Regions from separate parts of the Aquamicrobium soli genome, predicted to be linked through region 2. Evidence: predicted binding sites of a transcription regulator. Region 2 holds the regulator's gene; each other region holds the start of a gene.
The links. Region 2 encodes PhoB, which activates phosphate uptake and scavenging genes when phosphate is short. Its sites were predicted from a motif close to TGTCATNNANCTGTCAT; they were not measured.

Region 1 (7,007 bases), on a different contig from region 2:
TTTTCCTCGGTGGGCGATTCGGTCCTGACCATTCTCGGCCTGCTACTGGTCGCCTATCTCCTGCCGCCCTTCCTCGAATGGGCCTTCGTCAACGCCCAGTGGACGGGAACGGACCGCACCTTCTGCGCCACGGCCGCGCAGGGCGGCATCCAGCCGGACGGCTGGTCGGGCGCCTGCTGGGCCTTCGTCCAGGCGAAGTTCGGGCAGTTCATGTTCGGCCGCTACCCGATCGACCAGCGCTGGCGCCCGATCCTGGTGGCGGTGATGTTCGTGCTGCTGCTGGTGCCGCTGCTGATCCCGAAAGCGCCGCGCAAGGGCCTGAACGCGGTGCTGTTCTTCTTCGTCTTCCCGATCTTTGCGTTCGTGCTTCTCACCGGCGGCTGGTTCGGCCTGACGCATGTCGAGACGCCGCTGTGGGGAGGCCTGCTGGTAACGCTGGTGCTGTCCTTCGTCGGTATCGCCATTTCGCTGCCGCTGGGGATCGTGCTCGCGCTTGGCCGGCGCTCGGAGATGCCGGTGGTCAAGCTCGTCTGCGTCATCTTCATCGAGACGGTGCGCGGTATCCCGCTGGTCACGGTACTGTTCATGGCAAGCGTGATGCTGCCGCTGTTTCTGCCGGCGGGGGTCACCTTCGACAAGCTGCTCAGGGCGCTGATCGGCGTGACGCTGTTTGCGGCCGCCTATATGGCCGAGGTCGTACGCGGCGGCTTGCAGGCGATCCCCAAGGGGCAATATGAAGGCGCCGAGTCGCTCGGCCTTGGCTACTGGCAGAAAATGGTGCTGGTCATTCTGCCGCAGGCGCTGAAACTGGTGATCCCCGGGATCGTCAACACCTTTATCGGCATGTTCAAGGACACCAGTCTGGTTTACATCATCTCCATGTTCGATCTGCTCGGCGTGGTCCGCCAGAATTTTTCCGACGCCACCTGGGCCTCGCCGCAGACGCCGATCTCGGGTCTCGTGTTCGCGGCGCTGGTGTTCTGGCTGTTCTGTTTCGGCATGTCGCGCTATTCGATGTTCATGGAACGCCGGCTCGATACCGGCCACAGATAAAACGAAAAAGGGAACCGGCTTATGGCTACGGAAAACGCAGTCAGCGCGGAAGAGATCGAGGTCGATGCCGCAAAGATGCAGGTATCGGCTACCGATGTCGCCATCGAGATCACCGGCATGCACAAATGGTACGGCGAGTTCCATGTGCTGAAGGACATAAACCTCAAGGTGATGCGGGGCGAGCGCATCGTCATCTGCGGGCCTTCGGGCTCGGGCAAGTCGACGATGATCCGCTGCATCAACCGGCTGGAGGAGCACCAGAAGGGCTCGATCCGGGTCGATGGCAAGGAGCTGACCAACGACCTCAAGAAGATCGACGAGGTGCGCCGCGAGGTCGGCATGGTGTTCCAGCACTTCAACCTCTTCCCGCACCTGACGATCATGGAGAACTGCACGCTGGCGCCGATCTGGGTGCGCAAGACGCCGAAGAAGGAGGCGGAGGAAACCGCCATGCACTTCCTGAAGCGGGTCAAGATTCCGGAGCAGGCGCATAAATATCCGGGGCAGCTGTCGGGCGGCCAGCAGCAGCGCGTGGCGATTGCACGCTCGCTGTGCATGAAGCCGAAGATCATGCTGTTCGACGAGCCGACCTCGGCGCTCGACCCGGAAATGGTCAAGGAAGTGCTGGAGACGATGGTGAGCCTTGCCGAGGAAGGCATGACGATGCTGTGCGTGACGCACGAAATGGGCTTCGCGCGGCAGGTGGCCAACCGCGTGATCTTCATGGATCAGGGCCAGATCGTCGAGCAGAACACGCCGGCCGAGTTCTTCGACCACCCGCAGCACGAGCGCACGAAGCTGTTCCTGTCGCAGATATTGCACTGAGAAACGAGGCGCGCCGGGTTTATTCCGGCGCGCGCCAGCCGTAGAGCCAGTCGAGATCGGCGGCAAGCTTGTCGCCGGGCCGCAGCGCCAGCATCAGGTTGCGCGCCAGCGCCACCGGGCCGGCCGCATGCCAGGCGAGATGGTTGAGCGACCCGCGCCGGGCGACCTTGGCCACCCGCGCCTTGCGCTCCGCCTCCCACGAAGCCAGCGCGCCGGCGAGATTGACGCCCGCACGGTCGATCTGCGCCGCCAGCGTTGCCGCGTCCTCGATCGCCATGGCGGCCCCTTGAGCGGCAAACGGCGTCATCGCATGGGCGGCGTCGCCGATCAGGGCGATGCCTTGGGAAAACGCCCAGGCCCGGTGCCGGTCGACGGTATGGACCGGCCACGCCGTCCACGGCCCGGATTCGTCCGCGAGGCCGGCGAGCGCCGGCGCCGTATGGCGCATGGCCCGCCGCAGCGTGCCGATATCGGCCTTTCCGGACCAGCCTTGCGCCATTTTCTCGCCCTTGGTGAAGGCGACGAGGTTGAATGCCTCACCACCGCGCATCGGGTAGGCGACGAGGTGGAAGCCGGCATGAAGAAACGCGGTGACGCAGAAAGGGTCGGCGATGCGGGCAAAGGCCGCGCCGGCCGGGCTTTCGGCGGCAAGCGTGGCGCGCCATGCGAGTTCGCCGGTGAACCGGCTCTCGGGGCCCCCGGCAAGGGCGCGGACCGTCGACCATACGCCGTCGGCCCCGACCAGCAGCGAGCCGCTTTCCCGCACCTTCTGGCCATTAAGCGACAGCGTTGCGGTGACGCCCTGCGCTTCCGGCGTCACGGCCTCGACCCGGGCGTCGGTAAAAAGCTCGATTTGCGGCGTATGCCGCACCGTTTCCAGCAGGGCTTCCTGCACATCGCCGCGATGGGCGACCAGATAGGGGGCTTTCCAGCGCCGCTTTCCGCTCTCCCCCAGCGGGACCTTGGCCAGGGTGGAAAGCCGGCCGGCCTCCTTGAGCACGACCGCCTGCGGCTGCACCGCACAGGACAGCAGCCGGTCAAGCGCGCCGAGCCGGTCGAGGATATGGGTGGCGTTGGGAGAAAGCTGGATGCCGGCGCCGATGGCCTCGATCTGCGCGGCCTGCTCGAACAGGCGCACCTCGAAGCCGCGACGGGCAAAGGCGAGCGCCGCCGCCAGTCCCCCGATGCCGGCTCCGGCGATCAGGATCTGCCGGGCGTGGTCGCGGGTCACGGCGGGATCGGTCGGATATGGCTGGTCAGGCGGCCCGATTGATGTAGAGGCAGCCGGCCGGCCGCGTCTCGGTCGGCTTCAGTTCGGGCGAATAGCGGTAGAGCGTCGAGCAGTAGGGGCAGACTTTTTCGCTGTCGTCGCCGAGATCGAGAAAGACATGCGGATGGTCGAACGGCGGATTGGCGCCCACGCACATGAATTCCTTGACGCCGATGTCGATGGCCGGATGGCCGGCATCGTTCTGGAAATGGGGAATGGAGTGGCCTGCCATCTTCGTCTCCGTCTCAATTCGATCGGACTTCCTGCGTTTGGAGCATAAGGCCGACATTTGCAAGTTCGATGAAATGAAACTGTCGCAAAACCATGGCACAGGGTAGATTGAGCCGGTTAGCCGGCAAGCAGCATCGGGCGCGAGAACCAAGAGCAGGGACATGAACGAGCTGAAGCCGGTTCAGAGAGAATTCGACATCAAGGCCACCGAGGTGGCGGAGGACGGAAATCCCGACCGTTTCGTCAACCGGGAGTTTTCCTGGCTGCAATTCAACCGGCGAGTGCTGGAAGAATCGCTGAACGAGAATCACCCGCTTCTGGAGCGCGTCCGTTTCCTGTCGATCTCGGCCGCCAACCTGGACGAGTTCTTCATGGTGCGCGTGGCCGGCCTTGCCGGACAGGTGCGGCAGGGCATTGCCCTGAAAAGCCCGGACGGGCGCACGCCGCAGCAGCAGCTCGACCAGTTGCTGCGCGAAGTGGAGCGCCTGCAGGCGGACCAGCAGAAGAGCCTCTCGGTGCTGATGGAACTGCTCGACAAGCAGGGGATCGAAAGCATTTCCCGCGATGCGCTGACCAAGGACGAAAAAGCCTGGCTGGAAGAGCATTTCCAGGAGCAGGTGTTTCCGGTGCTGACGCCGCTTTCGATCGATCCGGCGCACCCGTTCCCGTTCATTCCCAACCTCGGCTTCTCGATGGCGCTCGATCTGCGCCACCGCAAGAACGGCGAGGAGATGAGCGCGCTGCTGCGCCTGCCGCCGGCGCTGAAGCGGTTCATCCGCCTGCCGGACCGCAAGGACCACATCCGCTTCATCCCGCTGGAGGAAGCCGTCGGCCTTTTCATCGGCCGGCTGTTCCCCGGCTACGAGGTGAAGGGGGCTGGGACGTTCCAGATCATCCGCGACAGCGATATCGAGGTCGAGGAGGAATCCGAGGACTTGGTGCGCCTGTTCGAGACCGCCTTGAAGCGCAGGCGGCGCGGCTCGGTGATCCGCATCGAGTTCGACAACCAGATGCCGGAGGAACTGCGCGATTTCGTCGCCGGCAAGCTCGGCGTCGCCTCCAACCGCATCAGCGTGCTGACCGGGCCGTTGGCGCTCAGCCAGATTTCCGAGATCGTGGCGATCGCCCGCGACGACCTCAAGTTCGTGCCCTACAACCCGCGCTTTCCCGAACGCATCCGCGAACATGGCGGCGACTGCTTCGCGGCCATCCGCGAGAAGGACATCGTCGTCCACCACCCCTACGAATCCTTCGACGTGGTGGTGCAGTTCCTGCGCCAGGCCATGGCCGACCCTGAAGTCGTGGCGATCAAGCAGACGCTCTACCGCACCTCGAACGACAGCCCGATCGTGCGCGCCCTGATCGACGCGGCGGAAGCGGGAAAGTCGGTGACGGCGCTGGTGGAACTCAAGGCGCGTTTCGACGAGGAAGCCAACATCCGTTGGGCGCGTGACCTGGAACGGGCCGGCGTGCAGGTCGTTTTCGGCTTCCTGGAACTGAAGACGCACGCCAAGATGTCGCTGGTGGTGCGGCGCGAGGAAGGCAAGCTGCGCAACTATGTCCACCTCGGCACCGGCAACTACCATCCGGTGACGGCGCGCATCTATACCGACCTGTCGTTCTTCACCTGCGACGCCGCCATTGCGCGCGATGTCGCCCAGATATTCAATTTCATCACCGGCTATGCCGAGCCCACCCAGGAGATGCTGCTGGCGGTGTCGCCGTTCACGCTGCGAAGCCGCATCCTGAAGCATATCGAGGATGAGATCGGCCATGTGCGCGAGGGGCGGGAAGGCCGCATCTGGATGAAGATGAACTCGCTGGTCGACCCGGCGATCATCGACGCGCTTTACGAGGCGAGCCGAGCCGGCGTCGAGGTCGACCTGGTGGTTCGCGGCATCTGCTGCCTGCGCCCGCAGGTGCCGGGGCTTTCGGAAAACATCCGCGTCAAGTCGATCGTCGGCCGTTTTCTCGAGCACAGCCGCATTTACTGCTTCGGCAACGGCCATGGCCTGCCGTCCGACGAGGCCATCGTCTATATCAGCTCGGCCGACATGATGCCGCGCAATCTCGACCGCCGCGTCGAGACCATGGTGCCGATCACCAACCCGACCGTGCATGAGCAGGTGCTGGGCCAGATCATGCTGGGCAACATCGTGGACAACCAGCAGAGTTTCGAAGTATTGGCGGATGGCACCTCGCGACGGGTGGTTCTGGAAGACGGCGAAGAGCCGTTCAATGCGCAGGAATATTTCATGACCAATCCGAGCCTCTCGGGCAGGGGAGACGCGCTGAAATCGCATGCGCCCAAGCGGATTGCGCAGTTCAAGCGGCGCAAGAAGCAGATCGAAGCAGCGGCAGGCGAATGATTTCAGTATCGCAAGGGCGGTTGCAGGACCGCCTGCCGGTGTCCGTCATCGACATCGGCTCGAACTCGATCCGTCTCGTCGTCTATGAGGGGCTGGTGCGCTCGCCGACCGTCCTGTTCAACGAAAAGATGCTGGCCGGCCTTGGCCGCGGCATCGTTTCGACCGGCAGGCTCGACCCGGAGGCGGTGACGCGCTCGATGGCGGAATTCCGCCGTTTCCGCTGCCTTTCCGAGCAGGCCGGCGCTGAACGCATGTTCGTGCTGGCGACCGCGGCCGCGCGCGAGGCGGTCAACGGCCCCGATTTCATAGCCCGTGCCGAGGAGGTGCTCGGCACTGAAATCCGGGTTCTGAGCGGGCATGAGGAAGCCTATTTCTCCGGGTTGGGCGTCATTTCCGGCTTCACGCCGGTCGACGGCATTTCCGGTGACCTGGGCGGCGGCAGCCTGGAACTGGTCGACATCAAGGGCGAGATCCGCGATGTCGGTATCACCCTGCCGCTGGGCGGCCTTCGACTGCAGGACATGGCCAAAAACTCTCTTGCCCAGGCGACCCGCATCGCCCGCGAGGAAGTGGCGCGGGCGGGGTTGCTGAAGAACGGGCAGGGCCGGCCGTTCTACGCCGTCGGCGGCACCTGGCGAAACCTCGCGCGGCTCCACATGGAGATGACGAACTATCCGCTCGGCGTCATGCATCACTACGAGATCGGCATCGACAGCGCGGCAAGCTTCCTTCGCCAGGTCGCCAAGGGCGACGTGGAAAAGACCAAGGGCATCGAAGGCATCTCGAAGAACCGCCGCTCGCTGCTGCCCTATGGTGCGATCGTGCTGCAGGAAGTGCTGGCGGCGATGAAGCCGTCGAAGATCATCGTGTCGGCGCTCGGCGTGCGCGAAGGGTTTTTGTACTCCCTGCTGGATGCGGAACTGCAGAAGGCGGACCCGCTGATCTCGGCGGCCGAGGAACTTGCCCGTCTGCGTTCGCGTTCCACCACCCACGCCCACGAGCTGGCGGCGTGGACCGGCACGACCTTCGCCGCGTTCGGCATCGACGAGACGGAGGACGAGGCGCGCTACCGGCAGGCAGCCTGCCTGCTCGCGGATATCGGCTGGCGCGCCCATCCGGAATATCGGGGCAAGCAATCGCTCAACATCATCGCCCATGCTTCCTTCACCGGCGTGGACCACCCCGGCCGCGCCTTCCTGGCGTTGACCAACCTGTTCCGTCATGAAGGCTTGTTCAACGATTCCGCCGCCGAACTGCAA
Region 2 (7,007 bases):
ATCGAAGCCTCCTCGCCGTTGACGAAGATATGGCCGGCGTCGCGCCTGTAGGCGCCAGACAGGATCTTGATCAGAGTCGATTTGCCGGCGCCGTTATGGCCGAGCAGCGCCACGACCTCGCCGGGATAGAGATCGACCGAGGCATCGTCGACGGCCCGGATGCCGCCGAAAGCGATCGAGATGTTCTTCATGTCGACCAGCGGAACGGCGCCGGCATATGCCATGTTCTCAGCCATTTCCTGCCTCCTAGACCCGCTTCCGGTAGACGGTGTCGAGCCACACCGCGATCACCAGCACCGCGCCGACGACGATCGATTGCAGCGGCGAATCGATGCCGAGCAACACCATGCCCGATTGCAGGGACTGCATCAGGAGCGCGCCCAGCATGGCGCCGATGATGGTGCCGGAGCCGCCGGCGAGCGACGTGCCGCCGATGACGGCCGCGGCGATGACCAGCAGTTCGTCCAGCGTACCGAGCGCATTGGTGGAGGCGTTGAGGCGGGCCGACGAGATCGCCGCGCTGACGGCGACGAGCGCGCCCATGATCATGAAGACCTTGACCGTCACCCAGCGCGTGTTGATGCCGGCGAGGTTGGCCGCTTCCGGGTTGCCGCCGATGGCGAAGACATAGCGGCCGAAGCGGGTCCGGTTGGTGACGAAGGTCATGACGATGCCGACGGCCACCGCCATCAGAACCGGAATGGCGATGCCATGGGCGATGAACAGGCCGCCCTCGGGGATTTCGATGCCGTTCTGCTCGGCATACCGGCGAACGATGCCGACCGGCCACGGATAGGAGTTGGCGATCCACACCGCGCCGACGATAACCGCGCAATTGACCGCGCCGATGAAGGTTTCGGCCCATACCGGCCGCAGCGGGAACTTGAAGCGCTTGCGCTGCGCTCGGCCGTTGATGAGCATCAGCACGACGGCGAGGCAGGCCACGGCGGCGGCGACCCAGCTCCATGTCGCGCCGATGGAGCCGCGCGGTCCGCCGCCCATCAGTTGGAAGGTCGCGTCGAGCGGCGCCACCGTCTGGCCGCTGGTGACCCACCAGGCCGCCCCGCGCCAGACCAGCAGGCCGCCCAGCGTGACGATGAAGGACGGTACTTCCATGTAGGCGATGATGAAGCCCTGGAACGCGCCGACGATCAGGCCGGCGGCCACGCCGCAGGCAAGCGCGATGACCCAGATCCACGGATCGCCCGTCTGGATGCCGAAGACACGGATGAGGATGTGCACCTGCATGACGCCCATCACCATGCCGATGACGCCTTCCAGCGAACCCACCGACAGGTCGATGTGGCGCATGACGATGACCAGCACCATGCCGGTGGCCATGATGGCGACCGAGGAGGTCTGCACCGACAGGTTCCACAGATTGCGCGGCGTAAGGAACAGGCCGCCGGACAGGCCGTGCAGCAGCATCCAGATCAGGATCAGCGCCGCAACCATGCCGAGCATGCGGGTATCGAGTTCGGTCGCCTTCAGGAACCGGCCGACCGGTCCCAGTTCGGAGGCACGGGCGACCTCGGCCGAGGCGCTGGACGTCGTGGTGTCGGCCATGATTTCCTCCCACCGCGTTGGCTGGCTGCGATGTTATGCGCTTTTCGATTTCAAATGAAGTCGAACGATGCCGCCGCACCCCGTCGGCGCGGCGGCATCGGGATTACCGGAGGCCGGGCGCCTAGTTGCAGACGGCGACGCTGCCTGCCTTCACGCCGGCGCAGACCTCGTCCTTGCTGATCCAGCCCGCGTCGATGACGACGTTGAGGTTGTCCTTGGTGATCGCGACCGGCGTCAGGAACACCGACTTGACGGTGTTGCCGCCGGGCGTCGTGAAGTCCTGCACGCCCGCGATGTCGGTCATGGCCTTGCCGTCGGCCAGTTGCGAGGCGATCTCGGCGGCGTTCTTGCCGAGGTCGCGGGCATCCTTGAACACCGAGACCGTCTGCGTGCCGAGCGCGATGCGGTTGAGGGCCGCGTGGTCGGCGTCCTGGCCGGAAACCGGCACGGTGCCGGCAAGGCCCTGCGCCTGCAGCGCCGCGATGGCGCCGCCGGCGGTGCCGTCATTGGCGGCCACCACCGCGTCGACCTTGTTGTCGTTGGCGGTCAGGAACTGCTCCATGTTCTTCTGGGCGTTGGCCGGCAGCCAGCCGTCGGTATAGGCCTCGCCGACATTCTTGATCTTGCCGCTGTCGATGGCGTCCTTCAGCACTTCCATCGAGCCGGCGAACAGGAAGTCGGCGTTCGGGTCGGCGCCCGAGCCCTTGATGAACACGTAGTTGCCTTCCGGCTTGACCTTGTAGACCTCACGGGCCTGCATGCGCCCGACTTCCTTGTTGTCGAAGGTCAGGTAGAATACGTCCTTGTTCTCGATCAGGCGGTCGTAGCCGACCACCGGGATGCCTTCGTCCAGCGCCTTCTGCACGGCCGGTCCGATGGCGGAAGCATCCTGCGCCAGGATGATCAGCGCGTTCGCGCCTTGCGAGATCAGGCTTTCGACGTCGGTAAGCTGCTTGGCGGCCGAAGACTGGGCATCGGCGGAAATGTATTTGTCGCCGTTGGCTTCCAGCGCCTTCTTGATCGCCGCTTCGTCGGTCTTCCAGCGCTCTTCCTGGAAGTTCGACCAGGAAACGCCGATCACCTTGTCCTTCGCCTGCGCGACCGACACCAGCGTCATGGAAAGCGCGGCACCCGCCATGATGGCGGCAGTAAACTTCTTCATGATTTCCTCCCTACGCCCTCGTGGGACGCGACCATCATGGCCCGGACAAGCCCGGACCCTAAAGTGAAGCTTTTATTTCGAGCTTCGAAAAAATACTCACCCAACGCCCCCGGCCTGTCAACAGGGATTCGTCCCGTTCCATAATTTTTTCGAAACCCGAAATAAACAATGACAGGGCGAAAGGCTTTCACTAAGGATTAGGCTATTGCCAGTGTCCCACAAAGTCACGAAACAGCGAGGAGCGCGGGGGCCGGCAAGGTGGAGGAATAGGCAGGATGGCAGCCGGAGTACGCCACGACGATCTGCGCCGGCGCAACCGCGCGCTGGTGCTTTCGGCCGTTCGCCGTTCCGTCGGGCAGGTGTCGCGCACGGCGATCGCGGCGGAGACAGGGCTCAGCCATTCGACCATATCGGCGATCTCGGCCGACCTCATCGCCGAAGGCATCCTCAGCGAAAGCAGGGACAGCGTCCCTTCCGCCAAGCGCGGGCGCCCGCAAGTCGGGCTGGCGCTCAATCCGCAGGCCTCCTTCGTGCTGAGCGTGGTGCTGTCGCTGAATTTCCTGTCGCTGGCCGTCATCGACTACACCGGTGGCGTGGTCGCGCAGGACGAGCGGCGGCTGGATACGCAGTCGCTGCCGCGCGAGGACCTGATCGGCGAATGCGTCGCCTTCATACGGCGGCAACTGGAGGACCCGGCGCTCGACGCCAGGCGCGTCGCGCGCATCGTGCTCGCCGTCCAGGGCACCACCGATTCGGCGGCGCGCGCCATGCTGTGGTCGCCGATCACCCCGCAGACCGACATCCCCTTCGCCGCCATACTGGAGAAGGAATTCGGCATTCCCGTCGTCATCGAGAACGACTGCAACATGATGGCGGTGGCGCTGCGCTGGCGCGACCCCGCCCATTACCGCGACGACTTCATCGCCGTGCTTTTGTCGCACGGCATCGGCATGGGCATCGTGCTCAAGGGGCAATTGTTCACCGGCACGCATTCGTCGGGCGGTGAGTTCGGCCACATGGTGCACAAGCCGGAGGGCGCGTTGTGCCGCTGCGGACGGCGCGGCTGCATCGAGGCTTATGCCGGCAACTACGCCATCTGGCGCAACGCCCGCCAGCATAACGATAACGAAGAACCTTCCGCCGACGTGACCGATGCCGACATCCGCGCGCTGGCGGAAATCGCCCGCGAACGCGACGGGCCGGAGCGCGAAGCCTTCCGCAAGGCCGGCGAGGCCCTCGGCTTCGGCCTCGGCAGCCTGTTCGCCCTCATCGATCCGGCGCCGGTCACCATGGTCGGGGTGGGCGCGAGCGCTTTCGATCTCATCGAGCCGGCGCTGCGCGAGGCCATCGCCAAGACCGCCGGCGGCCACCACTCGAAATCGATCAGCTTCGATACCGAAACCAACGAACTGCTGCTGATCCGCGAAGGCTGCGCCATGCGCGCGCTGGTGTTCGTCGACCAGGAGATTTTCGCGCCGGGGCGGCCGATGCCGCCGCCGGTCGGCGGTCAGGCTTCCCTGATCGCGTAGCCGGCGCCGCGGATGGTGCGGATGACGTCCTCCGCATGGCCGCCATTTACCGCCTTGCGCAGGCGCCCGACATGGACGTCGACGGTGCGCTCGTCGACATAGATCGACTCGCCCCAGACATTGTCCAGCAACTGCCCGCGCGAGAACACGCGGCCGGGCGAGCGCATCATGAATTCCAGCAGGCGGAACTCCGTCGGCCCGAGCTTGATCTCGCTGTCGCTGCGGTAGACACGGTGGGTCTCGCGGTCGAGCACGATGTCGCCGACCTTCAGCACGGAGGACAGCACCTCCGGCTTGGCACGCCGGAGCAGCGCCTTCACCCGCGCCATGAATTCCGGCGTCGAGAACGGCTTGACGAGGTAGTCGTCGGCGCCGGTCGAAAGCCCCCTCACCCGGTCGCTTTCCTCGCCGCGCGCCGTCAGCATGATGATCGGCAGGCGCTCGGTCTCGGGCCGCATGCGCAGGCGCCGGCACAGTTCGATGCCGGAAAGCGCCGGCACCATCCAGTCCAGCACCAGAAGGTCGGGCACGCTTTCCTGCAGCCTGATCTCGGCTTCGTCGCCCCGGGTCACCACTTCGACCTGGTAGCCTTCGGATTCCAGGTTGTAGCGCAGGAGCACGCCCAGCGGCTCCTCGTCTTCCACCACCATGATACGCGGTGCGATCATGCAATCCACCTTCCTGTCTACCCGCTCACGCGGTCGGCGCTGCCATCTCGTCCGCCTTGGGGCGGTCTGCCGGGAGTTGTTCGCCGCTCAGCACATAATACGCGTTCTCGGCGACATTGGTGACATGGTCGCCGATGCGCTCCAGATTCTTCGCGCAAAACAGCAGATGCGTACAGGCCGTGATATTGCGCGGGTCCTCCATCATATAGGTCAGCAACTCGCGGAAAACCGCCGTGTATTTGACGTCGATGCGCTCGTCGTCGTTGCGCAGCGCCGCGAGCCCGGCGGTATCGCCTGCGGTGTAGCGCTCGACGACGCCGCGAACCTGCTCCAGGACCAGTTGCGCCATACCGTCGATCGAGTGCGAGAGCGTGCGCGGGATGGCGTCCTGCCCGACCGCGCCCACGCGCTTGGCGATGTTCTTGGCAAGGTCGCCGATGCGCTCCAGGTCGCCGGCCATTCGGATCGAGCCGACAACGGCGCGCAGGTCGTCGGCCATCGGCTGGCGCTTGGCGATGAGCGTGATGGCCCGGTCGTCCAGTTCGCGTTGGCGCGAGTCCATCAGGGCATCGTCGGAAACGACCCTCTGCGCCAGCGCGTTGTCGCCGGCAAGCAGCGCATGGGTGGCGCTGTTCACCATCGCGCCGGCAAGTTCGCCCATGCCGTTGAGCAGGCCGCCGATCTGCCCCAGTTCCTCGTCGAAGGCGGTGACGGTATGTTCTTTCATGGTGCTGTCCGTATCCCTATGGCCGTGGCTGCGGCTCAACCGAACCGGCCGGTGATGTAGTCCTGTGTGCGCTTGTGGCCGGGCGAGGTGAAAATCTTCTCGGTCTTGTCGAACTCGATCAGTTCGCCGAGATACATGAAGGCGGTCTGGCTCGACACGCGGGCCGCCTGCTGCATGTTGTGGGTGACGATGACGATGGTGTAGTCGGCCTGCAATTCGTCGATCAGTTCCTCGATCTTGGCGGTGGACAGCGGGTCGAGCGCCGAAGCCGGCTCGTCGAGCAGGATCACCTCCGGCTTCACCGCCACGGTGCGCGCGATGCACAGCCGCTGCTGCTGGCCGCCCGAAAGGCTGGTGCCGCTGGCGTCGAGCTTGTCCTTGACCTCGTCCCACAGGGCCGCGCGCCGCAGAGCCTGCTCGACGCGGCCGTCCATCTCGCTCTTGGCGATGTTCTCGTAGAGCCGCACGCCGAAGGCGATGTTCTCGTAGATCGACATCGGGAACGGCGTCGGCTTCTGGAACACCATGCCGATCTTGGAGCGCAGCAGGTTGAGGTCCTGGGAGCGGTCGAGCACGTTGTAGCCGTCGAGCAGGACCTGCCCCTCGGCGCGCTGCTTGGGGTAGAGTTCGTAGATGCGGTTGAAGACGCGCAGCAGCGTCGACTTTCCGCAGCCGGACGGGCCGATGAAGGCGGTCACGCTGCGCTCCGGCAGGGACAGCGTGATGTTCTTCAGCGCCTTCGACTCGCCGTAGTAGAAATTGAGGTTCTTGACCTCGATCTTGGTCTTGGCGGCCTTTTCGGCAACGCTTTGCGTCATGGTCATCTCGGAAGCCAACATCTGTGCCATCCTGTCTTAGGTCCTGCGTCCGGTGAGGCTTCTGGCGAAGATGCTCAGGGCCAGAACCGTCAGGGTGATGATGAGCGCTCCGGTCCAGGCCAGTTGCTGCCATTCCTCGTAAGGGGAAAGCGCGAACTGGAAGATGGTGACCGGCAGGCTCGCCATCGGCGCATTGAGGTTGCCGGACCAGAACTGGTTGTTGAGCGAAGTGAACAGGAGCGGCGCCGTCTCGCCGGAGATGCGGGCGATCGCCAGCAGGATGCCGGTGACGATGCCCGACATGGCGGCACGGTAGCCGACCGAACGGATGACGATCCAGCGCGGCGCACCGATGGCGGTGCCTGCCTCGCGCAGCGCATTCGGCACCAGGTTCAGCATATCCTCGGTCGTGCGCACGACCACGGGGATCACCAGGATCGCCAGCGCCATGGCTCCGGCGAGCGCAGAAAAGTGCCCCATCGGCCGCACCATCAATTCGTAGACGAACAGGCCGATGACGATCGACGGCGCCGACAA
Region 3 (7,007 bases), on a different contig from region 2:
TAGATCGCCGTGTTGATGCCGATAAGCTGGCCGCCCATGTTGATCAGCGCCCCGCCCGAATTGCCGGGATTGATGGCGGCATCCGTCTGGATGAAGAAACCGAAGTCGGAAACGCCGATATGGCTGCGCGCCAGGCCAGAGACGATGCCGCTGGTGGTGGTCTGGCCTACCCCGAACGGATTGCCGATGGCAAGCACCAGGTCGCCGATCTCCAGCGCGTCGGAATCGCCGATGGGCACGACCGGGAACGGCTTGTCGCCCTCGATCTTGAGCACGGCAAGGTCGACCGTCTCGTCCTTGAGCAGGACCTTGCTGGTGAATTCGCGCCCGTCCGACGTGGCGACCTTCACCTCGTCCGCATCCTTGATGACGTGGAAATTGGTGACGACGATGCCGCTCGGATCGACCAGCACGCCCGACCCCAGCGAAGACTGCGCGCGCGGCCGCGAACGGCCGAAGAACTGCTCGAAGAACGGGTCGCCCTGGAACGGCGACACCACCTTGGCGGTCTGCGAGGCATAGACGTTGACCACGGCGGGAGCGGTCTGCTTGACCAGCGGCGCGAACGACAACTGCACCTCGTCGCGCCCGAACGGCACCCGCTTGTCCGGGCCGGGGGTCGGATTTTCGTTCTCGACACCGCGCAGCAGGTCCGTCAGCACATCGGTCAGGCCGGGGTCCTTTTCCTGCGCGACCGCCCGTTGGCTCGCCGACGCGGCGGCAAGCCCCACCAGCGCGCAAAGCACAAACAAGGACAGCCGTTTCAGCATATGCGAATCCTCCGAACCGTTCGCGCGCCATTGTGGTGAGGATTGTGCAAAATGAAAGGCCGATACTTTCTCCCAAGGCAAAGAAAACCCCGGCCGAGGCGGCCGGGGCGTCGTTTTCGTGCCGCAAGCGCTATTCGGCGCTGGCGCGCTGCTCCGGTTGCAGTTTCAGCGCCTCGCTGATGGTGTAGAACATGTCGGTCTGGTCCGTCAGCCCGACGAAATTTGCCGCGTATGGTCCGAAGGCCGCCACGCGCAATTGCGCGCCCGTATGCTCCTGGTCGTCCTCCTCGGCGTTGCCGTAGCTCACGGTCATCACCGAGCCGTCCCTTGTGGTGAGCGCCTGCGTGAGGCCCGGAGCCTTGGTCCCGTTGGGGATGATCTGGCTGGAATGGGCATGGTCGGCAGTAACGATCACCAGTGTCTTGCCATCGGCCTTGGCGAATTCGAGCGCCTTCTGCACCGCCTCGTCGAGGTCGACCGTCTCACCGATCTGCCCGCAGGGGTTGGCGGCGTGGTCCTGCTTGTCGATCGACGCGCCTTCGACCTGGAGGAAGAAACCCTTCTCGTTGCCCTTGAGAAGATCGATCGCCTTGGCAGTCATGCCGGCAAGCGTCGGCACCGAGGCCGCGCGCTCCGCGTTCGGCTCGCAGCTTATCGGCTCGGCATCGATATTGCCGTGGCGGCTGGCCTTCGGCCCCTTCCAGCGAACCGGCATGTTACCCTCGGCAAAGAGACCGAGCACCGGCTTGTCCTGATCCGCGGAAGCCACCGCGTTCAGCTCGTCCAGAGTGCCGACGATGGTGAAGCCGCGCTCCTTCGCCTGATCGAGCAGCGACTTGTCCTTCCAGTCGCCCGCCTTCGCGACCTCGTCGAATGACTTCGAGCCGCCACCGAGCACGACGTCGGCCCGGGTGTTCAATATCTGCTCGGAGATCGAGCCGGCGCCGCCGTTTTCCAGCGCGTTGCCGGCGCATTTTTCGCTGGTCGCCACCGGCCCGTAGCACTTGCGCCCGGTGACATGCGCCAGCAGCACGGCCGGCGTCGCGTCCTGTATCTCGGCGGTGGAGACATCGCCGGTGGCGAGCCCGGCCGCCTTGGCCATTTCGATCAGCGTGCGGTGCGGCTTCTCGTGGATATCGACGCCGATCGCGCCGTTATAGGTCTTAACACCCGTCGCCCAGGCCGTGCCGGAGGCGGCGGAATCGGTCACGTAGTCCGGCTTGCCCGTCTTCTTGTCGAGCGCGTAATGCGTGTACTGCCCGGTGATCGGCAGCGCATCGATGCCCTTGAAGAAGCCGCCCGCGCCCTCGGCATAGTTGCGGGCGATGGTTATCTCGGAATCCCCCATGCCGTCGCCGATCAGCAGGATGACGTTCTTCACCTCGCCATTGCCGATCAGCCCCTGCAGAGCCTGTGTGGCGTCGCCGGCCAGGCGGCGGGCGCCTCCGGGCTGGGTGATGTCGCCCTTGGCGGTGCGATCGAGATAGGTTTCGACGGAGGCGTTGTCCTGGGCCTGGCCTGCGCCGGCGGCAAGCAGGGTCACGGCGGCGGCGCCCGCCATCAGGAAATTGCGTGACAGATGGGTCATGGCGTGTCGATCCTTCGGATTTCTCGGGGTGGGTGGAGCCTTCAGCCCGCGAGAATTCTGTCCGGCACACGTGACCGTCGCATGACAATGCGGTTACCGATCCATGACGATCCACGCTCGGCAGGCGCGCCGCCTCGATCGCAAAAACAAAAAGGGGCCACGAAGGCCCCTTTCGATCGATCCGGAAGTGCCGGAAACTTACGCGGCAGCTTCCTCGCTGGCCTCGGCTTCGAGGCGGGCGCGGTCGGCAGCGCCCTTGGCCGAGGTGTCGCGGTCCACGAATTCGATGACGGCCATCGGAGCGTTGTCGCCCTTGCGGAAGCCGGCCTTCATGATGCGCAGATAGCCGCCGTTGCGGGTGGCGTAGCGCGGAGCCACGGTGTCGAACAGGCGCTTGACGACGTCTTCGTTGCCGATCTGTGCGATCACCTGGCGGCGGGCGTGCAGGTCGCCGCGCTTGCCGAGCGTCACCAGCTTCTCGACGATCGGACGCAGGTCCTTCGCCTTCGGCAGGGTGGTGACGATCTGCTCGTGCTCGATGAGCGACACGGCGAGGTTGGCGAACATCGACTTGCGATGGCTGATGCTGCGGGAGAAGCGGCGGCCTTTAAAACCGTGGCGCATGGCTCTTTTCCTTCTTTATCTGTTCAAGAGGCCACGGCCTCTGATGGTTTTCCGCATGGCCGTCGGACCGGCGCGCCGGTCCTTGGCACCATGCTCTATTCAGGTTCAGTACTGGTCCTCGTACCGCTTGGCGAGGTCCTCGATGTTCTCCGGCGGCCAATCCGGCACTTCCATGCCGAGGTGCAGGCCCATGGCCGCCAGCACTTCCTTGATCTCGTTGAGCGACTTGCGGCCGAAGTTCGGCGTGCGCAGCATCTCGGCTTCCGTCTTCTGGATCAGGTCGCCGATATAGACGATGTTGTCGTTCTTCAGGCAGTTGGCCGAACGCACCGAAAGCTCGAGCTCGTCGACCTTCTTGAGCAGCGCCGGATTGAAGGCAAGCTCGGTGACCTGCTCTTCGGCCTGCGCCTTCTGCGGCTCCTCGAAATTGACGAAGAGGCCGAGCTGGTCCTGCAGGATGCGGGCGGCGAAAGCCACCGCGTCCTCGCCCGAGATCGAACCGTTGGTCTCGATGGCCATGGTCAGCTTGTCGTAGTCGAGGACCTGGCCCTCGCGGGTGTTCTCGACCTTGTAGGACACCTTGCGGACCGGCGAGTAGAGCGAATCGACCGGGATCAGGCCGATCGGCGCGTCTTCGGCGCGGTTGCGCTCGGCCGGCACATAGCCCTTGCCGGTGTCGACCGTGAATTCCATGCGGATTTCCGCGCCCTCGTCCAGCGTGCAGATGACGTGGTCGGGGTTGAGGATCTCGACGTCGCCGACCGTCTGGATGTCGCCTGCCAGAACGGCGCCCGGACCCTGCTTGCGCACGACCATACGCTTGGGGCCGTCGCCTTCCATCTTGATGGCGATTTCCTTGATGTTGAGCACGATGTCGGTCACGTCCTCGCGCACGCCGGCGATCGAGGAGAATTCATGCAGAACGCCGTCGATCTGCACGGCGGTGACGGCAGCACCCCGCAGCGAAGACAGGAGCACGCGGCGCAGCGCGTTGCCAAGCGTCAGGCCGAAGCCCCGCTCAAGCGGCTCGGCCACCAGCGTGGTCAGCGTCTTGCCCTTCGACGAGAACTCGATCTTGTTGGGCTTGATCAGTTCCTGCCAGTTTTTCTGGATCATTTTTTCTTCCCTTGCTTGCCCGCCACCATCCAATCGTGACGGGCGACCTGGAAATTACGGATGAGCGCTCGTGGCGCTCATCCGGCAGTTCGAAAAGATATCAGACCCGGCGCTTCTTGCGCGGGCGGCAGCCATTGTGCGGGATCGGCGTCACGTCGCGGATCGAGGTGATGGTGAAGCCGGCGGCCTGCAGCGCGCGCAGCGCCGACTCACGGCCCGAACCCGGTCCGCAAACCTCGACCTCGAGGGTGCGCATGCCGTGCTCCTGCGCCTTCTTGGCGCAATCCTCGGCTGCCATCTGGGCGGCGAACGGGGTCGACTTGCGCGAACCCTTGAAGCCCTGGGCGCCGGCCGACGACCAGGCAATCGCATTGCCCTGCGCGTCGGAAATGGTGATCATCGTGTTGTTGAAGGTCGAGTTGACGTGGGCGACACCCGACGAGATATTCTTGCGCTCGCGGCGACGAACGCGTGTGACTTCCTTGGCCATAATGGTCCTTTCAACTGATATCTACGCCGCCGTAACGCCAGCGGCTACACCTGGGAAGGGAGTAAGGGAACAGGTGAGCAGGGAAGTATGCTTGCGTCGCGGCAGGCCGCAGCGTCGTACAGACTCCCTTACTCCCCTACTTCCATATTCCCTTGAATTACTTCTTCTTGCCGGCGATCGCCTTGGCCGGACCCTTGCGGGTGCGCGCATTGGTATGCGTGCGCTGGCCGCGCACCGGCAGCGAGCGGCGATGGCGCAGGCCGCGGTAGCAGCCGAGGTCCATCAGGCGCTTGATGTTCATCGAGACTTCGCGGCGCAGGTCGCCCTCGACCTGGTAGTCGCGGTCGATGGTTTCGCGGATCTGCAGGATTTCGGCGTCGGTAAGCTGGTTGACGCGACGCTCGGCCGGGATACCGACCTTCTCGACGATCTCCTGGGCAAATTTCTTGCCGATGCCGTGGATGTACTGAAGCGCGATGACGACGCGCTTGTTGGTCGGAATGTTGACGCCGGCTATACGAGCCATATCTACTTCTCCATGTGGGCCGGACAGCGCCGGCGCTTTTCAAGAGGCCCCGCGTCCGGTGGAGGCCGGCCCTTGCGGGTGTTCCGTATTCAATGCGAATAACCCGTCCTTTCGGACAGGCAAGCTTCATGCCTGATAGGGAGACGCGCCGCCATACTCCGCAGGGGCGGCGCTGTCAAGTGTCTGTTAAGCGTTCACCGCAGCGGCGACCAGCTTCTCGATCTCGGCGGTGACCGTATCCATGTCCGCCATGCCGTCCACCGTCTTCAGTTGGCCGGTGCCGGCATAGTACTTCGACAGCGGCGCGGTCTTCTCGCGATACTCATCGAGGCGCTTCTTGAACGACTCGGGATTATCGTCCGCCCTCACCTGCCCGCCGGCGGCCTTGGTGTCGGCCACGCGCTTTTCCATGCGCTTGAGCAGGGCGTTCTCGTCGACCTTGAGCTCGATGACCGCGTCGAGTTCCTGCCCCTTGCCGGCCAGGATGCGCGTCAGCGCCTCGGCCTGCGGCACGGTGCGCGGAAATCCGTCGAGGATGAAGCCGCGTGCGGCATCCGGCTCGCCGACCCGGTCGGAGACGATCTGGTTGACGATCTCGTCCGACACCAGCCCGCCGGCATCCATGATCGCCTTGGCGCGCTTGCCGACTTCGGTTCCGGCCTTCACCGCCGCCCGCAGCATGTCGCCGGTCGACAGTTGCGGAATGCCGTGCTTCTCGACCAGCCGCTGCGCCTGCGTCCCTTTGCCCGCTCCGGGCGGTCCGAGCAATATCAGCCTCATCTGTTTCTCTTACCCCCGCGCAGCTTCGATTTCTTGATCAGGCCCTCATACTGATGGGCAACCAGGTGGCCCTGAAGTTGCGCCACGGTATCGAGCGTAACACTGACCACGATCAAAAGCGAAGTGCCACCAAGGTAGAAGGGGATGCCAGTGGCCGAGATGAGGTATTCCGGCAGCAGACACACCGCCACCAGGTAAATGGCGCCGACTACGGTGATGCGCGTGAGCACGTAGTCGATATAGTCTGCGGTGCGTTCGCCCGGACGGTAGCCCGGGATGAAGCCGGAGTGCTTCTTCAACTGGTCGGCCGTTTCCTTCGGATTGAAGACGATGGCCGTGTAGAAGAAGGTGAAGAACGCGATCATGCCGCCGTAGAAGATCATGTAGAGTGGCTGGCCGTGACCGAAGGTGGTGAGGATGGTCTGCACCCAGGACGGCAGGTTCGTGCTGTCGGAAAAGCCCGCCAGCGTCGCCGGCAGGAGCAGCAGCGAGGAAGCGAAGATCGGCGGGATGACGCCCGAGGTGTTCAGCTTCAGCGGCAGGTGCGAGGTATCGCCCTGGAACATGCGGTTGCCGACCTGGCGCTTCGGATACTGGATCAGGAGCCGACGCTGGGCGCGCTCCATGAACACCATCAGCATGATCACCGCGACGGCGAGCACGAGGATCGCCAGCAACAGGCTGGTCGGCAGCGCGCCGGTGCGGCCAAGTTCCAGCGTGCCGCTGAGCGCCGCCGGCATGCCGGCGACGATGCCGGCGAAGATGATCAGCGAAACGCCGTTGCCGATGCCGCGCGCCGTGATCTGCTCGCCGAGCCACATCAGGAACATGGTGCCGCCGGTCAGGCTGATGACGGCCGAGATCTCGAAGAACGGCCCGGGATTGGTGACGATGTTGTTGCCGCTCGATAGGCCGACGGCGATGCCGTAGGACTGCACGATCGCCAGGAGCACGGTGCCGTAGCGCGTGTACTGGTTGATGATCTTGCGGCCCTGCTCGCCTTCCTTCTTCAGCGCCTCGAGCGACGGAATGACCGACGTCATGAGCTGCATGATGATGGACGCGGAAATATAGGGCATCACGCCGAGCGCGAAGATCGCCATGCGCTCCACG
Region 4 (7,007 bases), on a different contig from region 2:
TCCGGAATCGGCACTTGGTAGACCAGCACCTGCCCCTCGCCGAGCGGCGTTTCGGGGATGCGATGGCGGGTCTGGATGATCGTCGCCTCGGCCGTGCGGGTCGTGGTTTCGATGCCGGCCACGCGCTCGAAGAATTTTCGGATCGACACCGCGTTGGTGGTGTCGTCGGCGCCCTGGTCGATGACCTTGAGCACGTCGTCCGGCCCGAGGATCGCGGCCGTCACCTGCACGCCGCCGGTGCCCCAGCCGTAGGGCATCGGCATTTCGCGGCTGGCGAAGGGCACCTGGTAGCCGGGAATGGCGATCGCCTTGAGGATGGCGCGGCGGATCATGCGCTTGGTCTGCTCGTCCAGATAGGCAAAGTTGTAGGTGGTGTTGCGGCTCAGCGCGGTCATTCCGCGGCCTCCTGCATGTCGGGCTGGGTCACGCTCTCGCGCGCGGCATATTCGGCGCGCATGGTGCGCACCAGGCCGAGTTCGGCCTGGAAATCGACGTAATGCGGCAGCTTCAGGTGCTCGACGAAGCCGGTCGCCTGCACGTTGTCGCAATGCGACAGCACGAATTCCTGGTCCTGCGGCGGCGCGACGATATCCTCGCCCAGTTCTTCGGCGCGCAGCGCCCGGTCGCACAGGGACATCGCCATCGCCTTGCGCTCCGACTGGCCGAACACCAGCCCGTAGCCGCGCGTGAACTGCGGCGGCGCCTTGGCCGATCCCTTGAACTGGTTGACCATCTGGCATTCGGTCACCTGGACGCGGCCGAGCGGCACGGCGAAGCCGAGTTCGGGGACGAAGAATTCCACCTCGACCTCGCCGATGCGGATTTCGCCGGTGAAAGGGTGCGAGCGGGCATAGCCGCGCTGTGTCGAGTAGCCGAGCGCCAGCAGGAATCCCTCGTCACCGCGCGACAGGCTTTGCAGGCGCATGGCGCGCGCCATCGGGAACTCGACCGGCGTGTGGTTGATGTCGCCGGGGGCGGCCTGTTCAGGCAGGTCGATGTCCTCCTCGATCAGGCCTTCGCCACCGAGGATGGCGGCAATCCGTGTCGTGGGCTCGGCGGACGGCTCCCGTCTCTCGCCGGCCTCGATCTCCGGGTCGCCCTCAAGGTCCGGGTCGAACAGGCGGTGGGTGTAGTCGAAGGTCGGCCCGAGCAGCTGGCCGCCCGGCAGGTCCTTGAAACAGGCCGAGATGCGCCGCTCGATCAGCATCTCGCCGGTGTCGATGGGTTCGCTGTAGCCGAAGCGCGGCAGGGTGGTGCGATAGGCGCGCACGAGGAAGATCGCCTCGATCAGGTCGCCGCGCGCCTGCTTGATGGCGAGCGCCGCCAGCCGGCGGTCGTAGAGCGAGCCTTCGCTCATCACCCGGTCGACGCCGAGCGCCAGTTGACCGGCGATCTGGTCGAGCGTCAGGGCCGGAACCGAGCGGTCGCCACGGCGGCGGTCGGCCAGCAGCCGGTGGGCATTGTCGATGGCGGCCTCGCCGCCCTTGACTGCGACATACATGGCTAGTTCTCCCGTGCGATCAGGCGGGCGCTGCGCGGCAGACAGGCGAGGGCGCCGCCGGCGACGAGCACGAGGTCGACCCCGCGCGGAAAGCGCTGTCCGTTCTCGGTCCATTGCGCGGCGAAATCGGCCGGCAGGCCGCGCGGAGCGAGCGTCGTCTCGCCTCGGATTCCCGGACCCCGGAACGTGAGCGGCGCGCCACCGTCGAAGGCTTCGACGGCAAGGACCAACGTTGCCGAGCGGTCCGGATATTCCTGCGTGCCCTGCGCGAAGCTGTGCAGTGGGGGCAGGGCGGAGCCGGCGGTGGCCAGCGCGAAAGCCGCTTCTGCGGGCTGCGCGACGATCGGCGCGCCGGTATGGAACACCAGCCATTCGCGCACGGCCTCGCTTTGCGCCAGCGCCGGGTCCAGCCAGAGCGGCGTGTCGGCATCGGCCAGCGTGCAGGCGAGCGCGCCGACGAGCGGCGGCAGCGGTGACGGCGGGACCACCGGCAGCTTGACGTGGATGACGGTCGCGGGCCGCGCCATGGCGTCCATCACCGCCCGGAAGACGGCCTGCGCATCCTCAGCGGGGTCGGCAAAGCCGCCCTCCAGTGCCGTCGTCGTCTCGCGCATCAGTCTTCTCCCCGAACCATGGTGAAAAAGTCGACGCGGGTGGCGGCTGTCTGCTCGCGCTTTTCCATGTCCGCCGCGTCGAGTTCTTGCCGCAGCGGCGCGATCATTCGTGCATCGACGAGCGCCGCCGTCTCCGGTGTCTGGCACACCGCATCGACGAGCACGGCAATGCGGGCCTTGTCCATGTCGCGGCCGAGCGCCACCGCGTGGCCGACGGACCCGTCGTCCAGCCGGACGCTGGCCCGCGTCACTGTCGCCTCGCCGAAGTTGAAAGGCTCGCCACTGCCGCCCACACGGCCGCGCAGGGTGATGAGGCCGCATTCGGGTCCGCGCAGGGCGCGGTGGCCGGGCGCAAGGGCGAGGTCCGCCCATAATTCGCGCAGCCGGGCGGTGCTGCTGCGCGCCAGGACCGCCATCCGGTTGCGGCGCAGGATAGTCTCTTCGGGGTGAGGCATGCGTGCTCCAATTTGTCTAATCATCTAGACAAGTCGATGAATTGGAGCCACCATAGCCGTGCCAGATGACGGCCACGTGACAGCTTTGGCAACGGCAGAGGAAAAGCATGACGGCGCATTTGCAGCGAGGTCTTGGGGTCGCCCTCTGGCGGCAGGTGGCCGACGGCATCAGGGCGGGTATCGCCAACGGACTGGCCGGCGAAGCGGGCCGGTTGCCGCCGGAAGCCGAGTTGGCGCAGCGCTTCGGCGTCAACCGCCACACGGTGCGGGCGGCGATTTCCGCGCTCGCCCATGAAGGCGTGCTGGAATCGCAGCAGGGGCGCGGGACCTATGTGCGGCGTAGGCAGCGTCTCGTCTATCCGATCGGCGAGCGCACCCGCTTCTCCGCCGGGCTTGGCGACCAGGCCCGCGATACGAGCAGCGAAATGGTCGGCACGGCGAGGGAACCTTCCACCCTATGGGTTGCGACGGCGCTGGGGATCGAAACGGGGAAAACGGTCATCCGCGTCGAAAGCCTCGGCAAGGCCGACGGCGTTCCCGTGTCGCGATCGACTTCCTGGTTCGACGCGCGGCTGTTCGACGGCATAGCCGAGCTTTTCTCCAGCACCGGTTCGATGACGGCAGCCCTTGCCGGTTTCGGCGTCCGCGACTATCGCCGCGCGTCGACCTCGATCGAGGCGCGCCATGCCGAGGAGGCCGACACGCGCGAACTGAACCTGGCGCCGGGAGCCATCGTGCTCGTCACGCGTGCCGTGAATTGCGACCTGTCGGGGCAGCCCGTCCAATGCTCGGTGACCCGATTCGCCGCCGACCGGGTGGAACTGTCGGTCGAGGCTCCGGCGCCCGGCAGCAGCGGGTGAAGCCGTAAGCCGAACGGGAGTTGTCGCGGCCGACCGCCGGCCAATCGGCCTATGCCGGCACCGTCTCGGCCCGGCGCGCGCGCACGAACGGTCCGTGCGGGATTTCCGGCGGCGCGAAGCTTTCAGCGCTGGCGCGGTCCCAGCGGCTATACCAGTCGCCGAGTTCCGCAATCTCCTCGCCCGACACCAGAAAGCCGTCCGGCAGATAGGGGTAGGCTTCATTGCCGTCGAGGAACTCGTTGTCCTGCTGGCGGAACATGAAGTGATAGGGCATGAAGTTGCTGGGATGGGTGAGGCCTGCCGCCCCCGCGATCTCGCCCAGCGCATGCATGGTGTTGCGGTGGAAGCGCGCGACCCGGTCGCTCTTGTCGCCGACATCGATGGCGCGCTGGCGCAGCGCATCCTGCGTCGCGATGCCGACCGGGCAGCGGTTGGTGTGGCAGGACTGCGCCTGGATGCAGCCGATGGCGAACATGAAGCCGCGGGCGGCATTGCACCAGTCGGCCCCGAGCGCGATGGCGCGTGCGATGTCGAAGGCCGAGACGATCTTGCCGGCGGCGCCGATCCGTACCTGGTCGCGGATGCCGGCGCCGCGCAGCGTGTTATGGACGAAGGTCAGCCCTTCCAGCATCGGCATGCCGACACGGTTGGCGAATTCGACGGGTGCCGCGCCGGTGCCGCCTTCCGCGCCGTCGACGACGATGAAATCGGGCACGATGCCGGTCTTCAGCATTGCCTTGACCATGCTCATGAATTCGCGGCGATGGCCGATGCACAGCTTGAAGCCGACCGGCTTGCCGCCCGAAAGCACGCGCAACTCCTGGACGAACTCCATCAATCCGACAGGGGTGGAAAAGGTGCGGTGGGCCGCCGGCGAGATACAGTCGAGTCCCATCGGGATGCCGCGCGCCTCGGCGATCTCCGGCGATATCTTGGAGGCAGGCAGCATGCCGCCATGGCCCGGCTTCGCGCCCTGGCTCAGCTTGATCTCGATCATCTTGATCTGCGGATCGGCGGCCAGTTCCGCGAAGCGCTCGGGCGAGAAGCCGCCCTCCTTGTCGCGGCAGCCGAAATAGCCGGACGCCACCTGGTAGACCAGGTCGCCGCCGCCCTGGCGATGGTAGCGGCTGATGCTGCCTTCGCCGGTGTCGTGCGCGAAGCCTCCCTTCCTCGCACCCGTGTTCAGCGCCAGGATGGCGTTGCCGGAAAGCGCGCCGAAGCTCATGGCCGAGATGTTGTAAAGGCTCATCTCATAGGGTTGCCGGCAGGCCGGGCCGCCGACCAGCACGCGAAAATCGGTATCGGCGATGGTCACCGGCGTCGCCGAATGCGTCAGCCACGCATAGCCCGAGCCATAGACGTTCTCGGTGGTGCCGAAGGGCCGCTTGTCCTCGTCGCCCTTCGCCCGCTGGTAGACGAGCGCCCGATCCTCCCGGCTGAACGGGATTTTGTCGGTGTCGCTCTCGATCATGTACTGCCGGATTTCGGGCCGGAAGCTTTCCATCAGGAAGCGCAGGTGCCCCACCACCGGGTAGTTGCGAAGGATGGAGTGCCGGTGCTGGCGCAGGTCGTGGACGCCGAGCACGAACAGTGCGCCGGCAATAAGCGCCGGGACAAGCAGCCATGCGCTGTGGAACGCCGCGCCGGCGATGAACACAAGCGAGGCGAGCGCCGTGATGAAGAAAGCCGCGTAGCGCTGGTGGGAAAAAACGGACTTCATTCGATCTGCCGGTAGGTCTCGTCTGGAAGGATGCCCCCCACTAGCCGCAAACGCCCATATCTTCAACGGCTCGCGTTGGTCGGGCTCACGCCCGCTTCGAGGTAGCGCCTTCTTCTATGCGCGGCAGGAACCAGGTGAGCAGGCCGGCCAACGGCAGGAAGCCGCAGAGCCAGTAGACGCTTTCGATGCCGATGCTGTCCGCCAACCCGCCGAGAATGGCGGCCGCGATGCCTGCCAACCCGAAATTGAGGCCATAGAACAGCCCGCCGATCAGGCCGACGCGCTCCGGCAGCAGTTCGATGGCGTAGATCAGGATCGAGGCGAAGGCGCTGGCGATGATCAGGCTGATCGTCACGGTGAGCACACCGGTCCAGAAGAAGTTGGCGTAGGGCAGCAGCAGGGTGAAGGGCAGCGGCCCGAGCACAGAGATCCAGATGATGCGGTAGCGGCCGATCCGGTCGCCGGCGATGCCGCCGATCAGCACGCCCACGGCCTGGGCCAGCAGGAAGACGAACAGCATGACCTGCGAGGTCGGGATCGACACGCCGAAACGCTCGATCAGGTAGAAGGTGTAGAACGACCGGAAGCTCTCGACATAGGCGACCTTCGAAAACATCAGCAGGGTAAGGACAACCATCCCGGTCATGACGGTCGCGCGCGAAAGTGGCGGGTTGCTTGCGGTGCCGCCCGAAAGCGAGGCCTTCAGCGTCGCGATATGCCGGCGGATCAGGGCATGCTGCCCGGCGGTCCAGACCATCAGCGCCATGGCCAGCAGGGCCGCCAGTGTGAACCAGGCGAGGCTCGCCTGGCCGTGCGGCACGATGATGAAGGCGGCAAACAGCGGTCCGAGCGCGCCGCCGGCCTGGCCGCCGACCTGGAACACGCCTTGCGCCAGCCCCTGCCGGCCGCCGGAGGCCTGGCGCGCGAGCCGGGTCGCCTCGGGATGGAAGATGGCCGAGCCGATGCCGATGCAGGCGACGGAAACAAGGATGATGCCGTAGCTCGGGGCAAAGCCGAGGCTGGCCAGCCCGACGAAGGTGAAGGTCATGCCGACCAGCGTCGAATAAGGCATCGGGCGCCGGTCGGTGACATAGCCGACCACCGGCTGCAACAGGGAGCCCGCGATCTGGAAGGTGAGGGTGATGAGCCCGATCTGGACGAAATCGAGCGCGTAGCTGTCCTTGATGATCGGATAGACGGCCGGGATGAGCGACTGGATCAGGTCGTTGAGCAGGTGCGTCAGCGCCAGCACGATCAGCACGGCCATATAGGTGCGCGGCTGCGTGGCGGAGAGAGGGACCTGGTTCAACTCTTGTCTCATCCAGTGGGGATTGCGTTGCGCGGCGGGTTCACCCGATCTTGCCGCACCCTATCCCCATGCCGATCCGAAGAAAACGGCCAGCGAGGGCCATACGGGCTGGTCCAGCGCCATGAAAATGAATCGTGACGAAACGCCGCCCAGCTGCCGCCGGGGCAGCGCATTGCGCCCGGATCGGGCAGTTGGAATTATCCTGCTGGGTTTCACCGAAAGCAGCTGTTCTTTCTCTCCGCCTCCAATTAAGGACAATCCCGCATTCAGGGGTGGCGGATGTCTTTGGTCGATCTGGCTTTCGACCGCGCGGCGGTCGCGGCGTGGCACGACGATATCAACAGCGGTTGTCTGTTCAATGCGGCTTCGGTGCGCGGCGTGCAGGCGGCGCGCGTGCTTTTTTCGCCGCGCTCGTCGGTGGCGCCGCAGCTATGGCTGCAGCTCCGGATCGGCCGCCGCCGATACATGTACCGCAAGGCGGTGATGTATTTTGTCGGCGCGCCGTTCGGCTGGCGCGTAAGGCATGTCAATCGCAAGGCGCCCTCGAC

Region 1: the regulator PhoB is predicted to act here: its motif matches at 3,450-3,466, upstream of ACFOHJ_RS16795 (RNA degradosome polyphosphate kinase).
Region 3: the regulator PhoB is predicted to act here: its motif matches at 2,429-2,445, upstream of phoA (alkaline phosphatase).
Region 4: the regulator PhoB is predicted to act here: its motif matches at 2,636-2,652, upstream of phnF (phosphonate metabolism transcriptional regulator PhnF).

Annotation. Positions count from the first base shown of each region.
Region 1 covers NZ_JBHRTK010000016.1:41,961-48,967, forward strand. The annotation lists gene ACFOHJ_RS16775 (amino acid ABC transporter permease) at 1-1,053, shown strand, start outside; gene ACFOHJ_RS16780 (amino acid ABC transporter ATP-binding protein) at 1,075-1,878, shown strand; gene ACFOHJ_RS16785 (FAD-dependent monooxygenase) at 1,898-3,109, opposite strand; gene ACFOHJ_RS16790 (zinc-finger domain-containing protein) at 3,135-3,380, opposite strand; gene ACFOHJ_RS16795 (RNA degradosome polyphosphate kinase) at 3,541-5,748, shown strand; gene ppx (exopolyphosphatase) at 5,745-7,007, shown strand, end outside.
Region 2 covers NZ_JBHRTK010000012.1:851,080-858,086, reverse strand. The annotation lists gene ACFOHJ_RS13930 (ATP-binding cassette domain-containing protein) at 1-236, opposite strand, end outside; gene ACFOHJ_RS13925 (sugar ABC transporter permease) at 247-1,566, opposite strand; gene xylF (D-xylose ABC transporter substrate-binding protein) at 1,688-2,728, opposite strand; gene ACFOHJ_RS13915 (ROK family protein) at 3,004-4,257, shown strand; gene phoB (phosphate regulon transcriptional regulator PhoB) at 4,236-4,925, opposite strand; gene phoU (phosphate signaling complex protein PhoU) at 4,951-5,652, opposite strand; gene pstB (phosphate ABC transporter ATP-binding protein PstB) at 5,688-6,500, opposite strand; gene pstA (phosphate ABC transporter permease PstA) at 6,507-7,007, opposite strand, start outside.
Region 3 covers NZ_JBHRTK010000015.1:10,434-17,440, reverse strand. The annotation lists gene ACFOHJ_RS15620 (DegQ family serine endoprotease) at 1-770, opposite strand, end outside; gene phoA (alkaline phosphatase) at 901-2,358, opposite strand; gene rplQ (50S ribosomal protein L17) at 2,557-2,982, opposite strand; gene ACFOHJ_RS15605 (DNA-directed RNA polymerase subunit alpha) at 3,088-4,098, opposite strand; gene rpsK (30S ribosomal protein S11) at 4,199-4,588, opposite strand; gene rpsM (30S ribosomal protein S13) at 4,746-5,114, opposite strand; gene ACFOHJ_RS15590 (adenylate kinase) at 5,301-5,894, opposite strand; gene secY (preprotein translocase subunit SecY) at 5,891-7,007, opposite strand, start outside.
Region 4 covers NZ_JBHRTK010000017.1:8,023-15,029, forward strand. The annotation lists gene ACFOHJ_RS18215 (alpha-D-ribose 1-methylphosphonate 5-phosphate C-P-lyase PhnJ) at 1-395, opposite strand, end outside; gene ACFOHJ_RS18220 (carbon-phosphorus lyase complex subunit PhnI) at 392-1,501, opposite strand; gene phnH (phosphonate C-P lyase system protein PhnH) at 1,504-2,115, opposite strand; gene phnG (phosphonate C-P lyase system protein PhnG) at 2,115-2,570, opposite strand; gene phnF (phosphonate metabolism transcriptional regulator PhnF) at 2,678-3,430, shown strand; gene ACFOHJ_RS18240 (FMN-binding glutamate synthase family protein) at 3,480-5,150, opposite strand; gene ACFOHJ_RS18245 (MFS transporter) at 5,236-6,417, opposite strand; gene ACFOHJ_RS18250 (hypothetical protein) at 6,739-7,007, shown strand, end outside.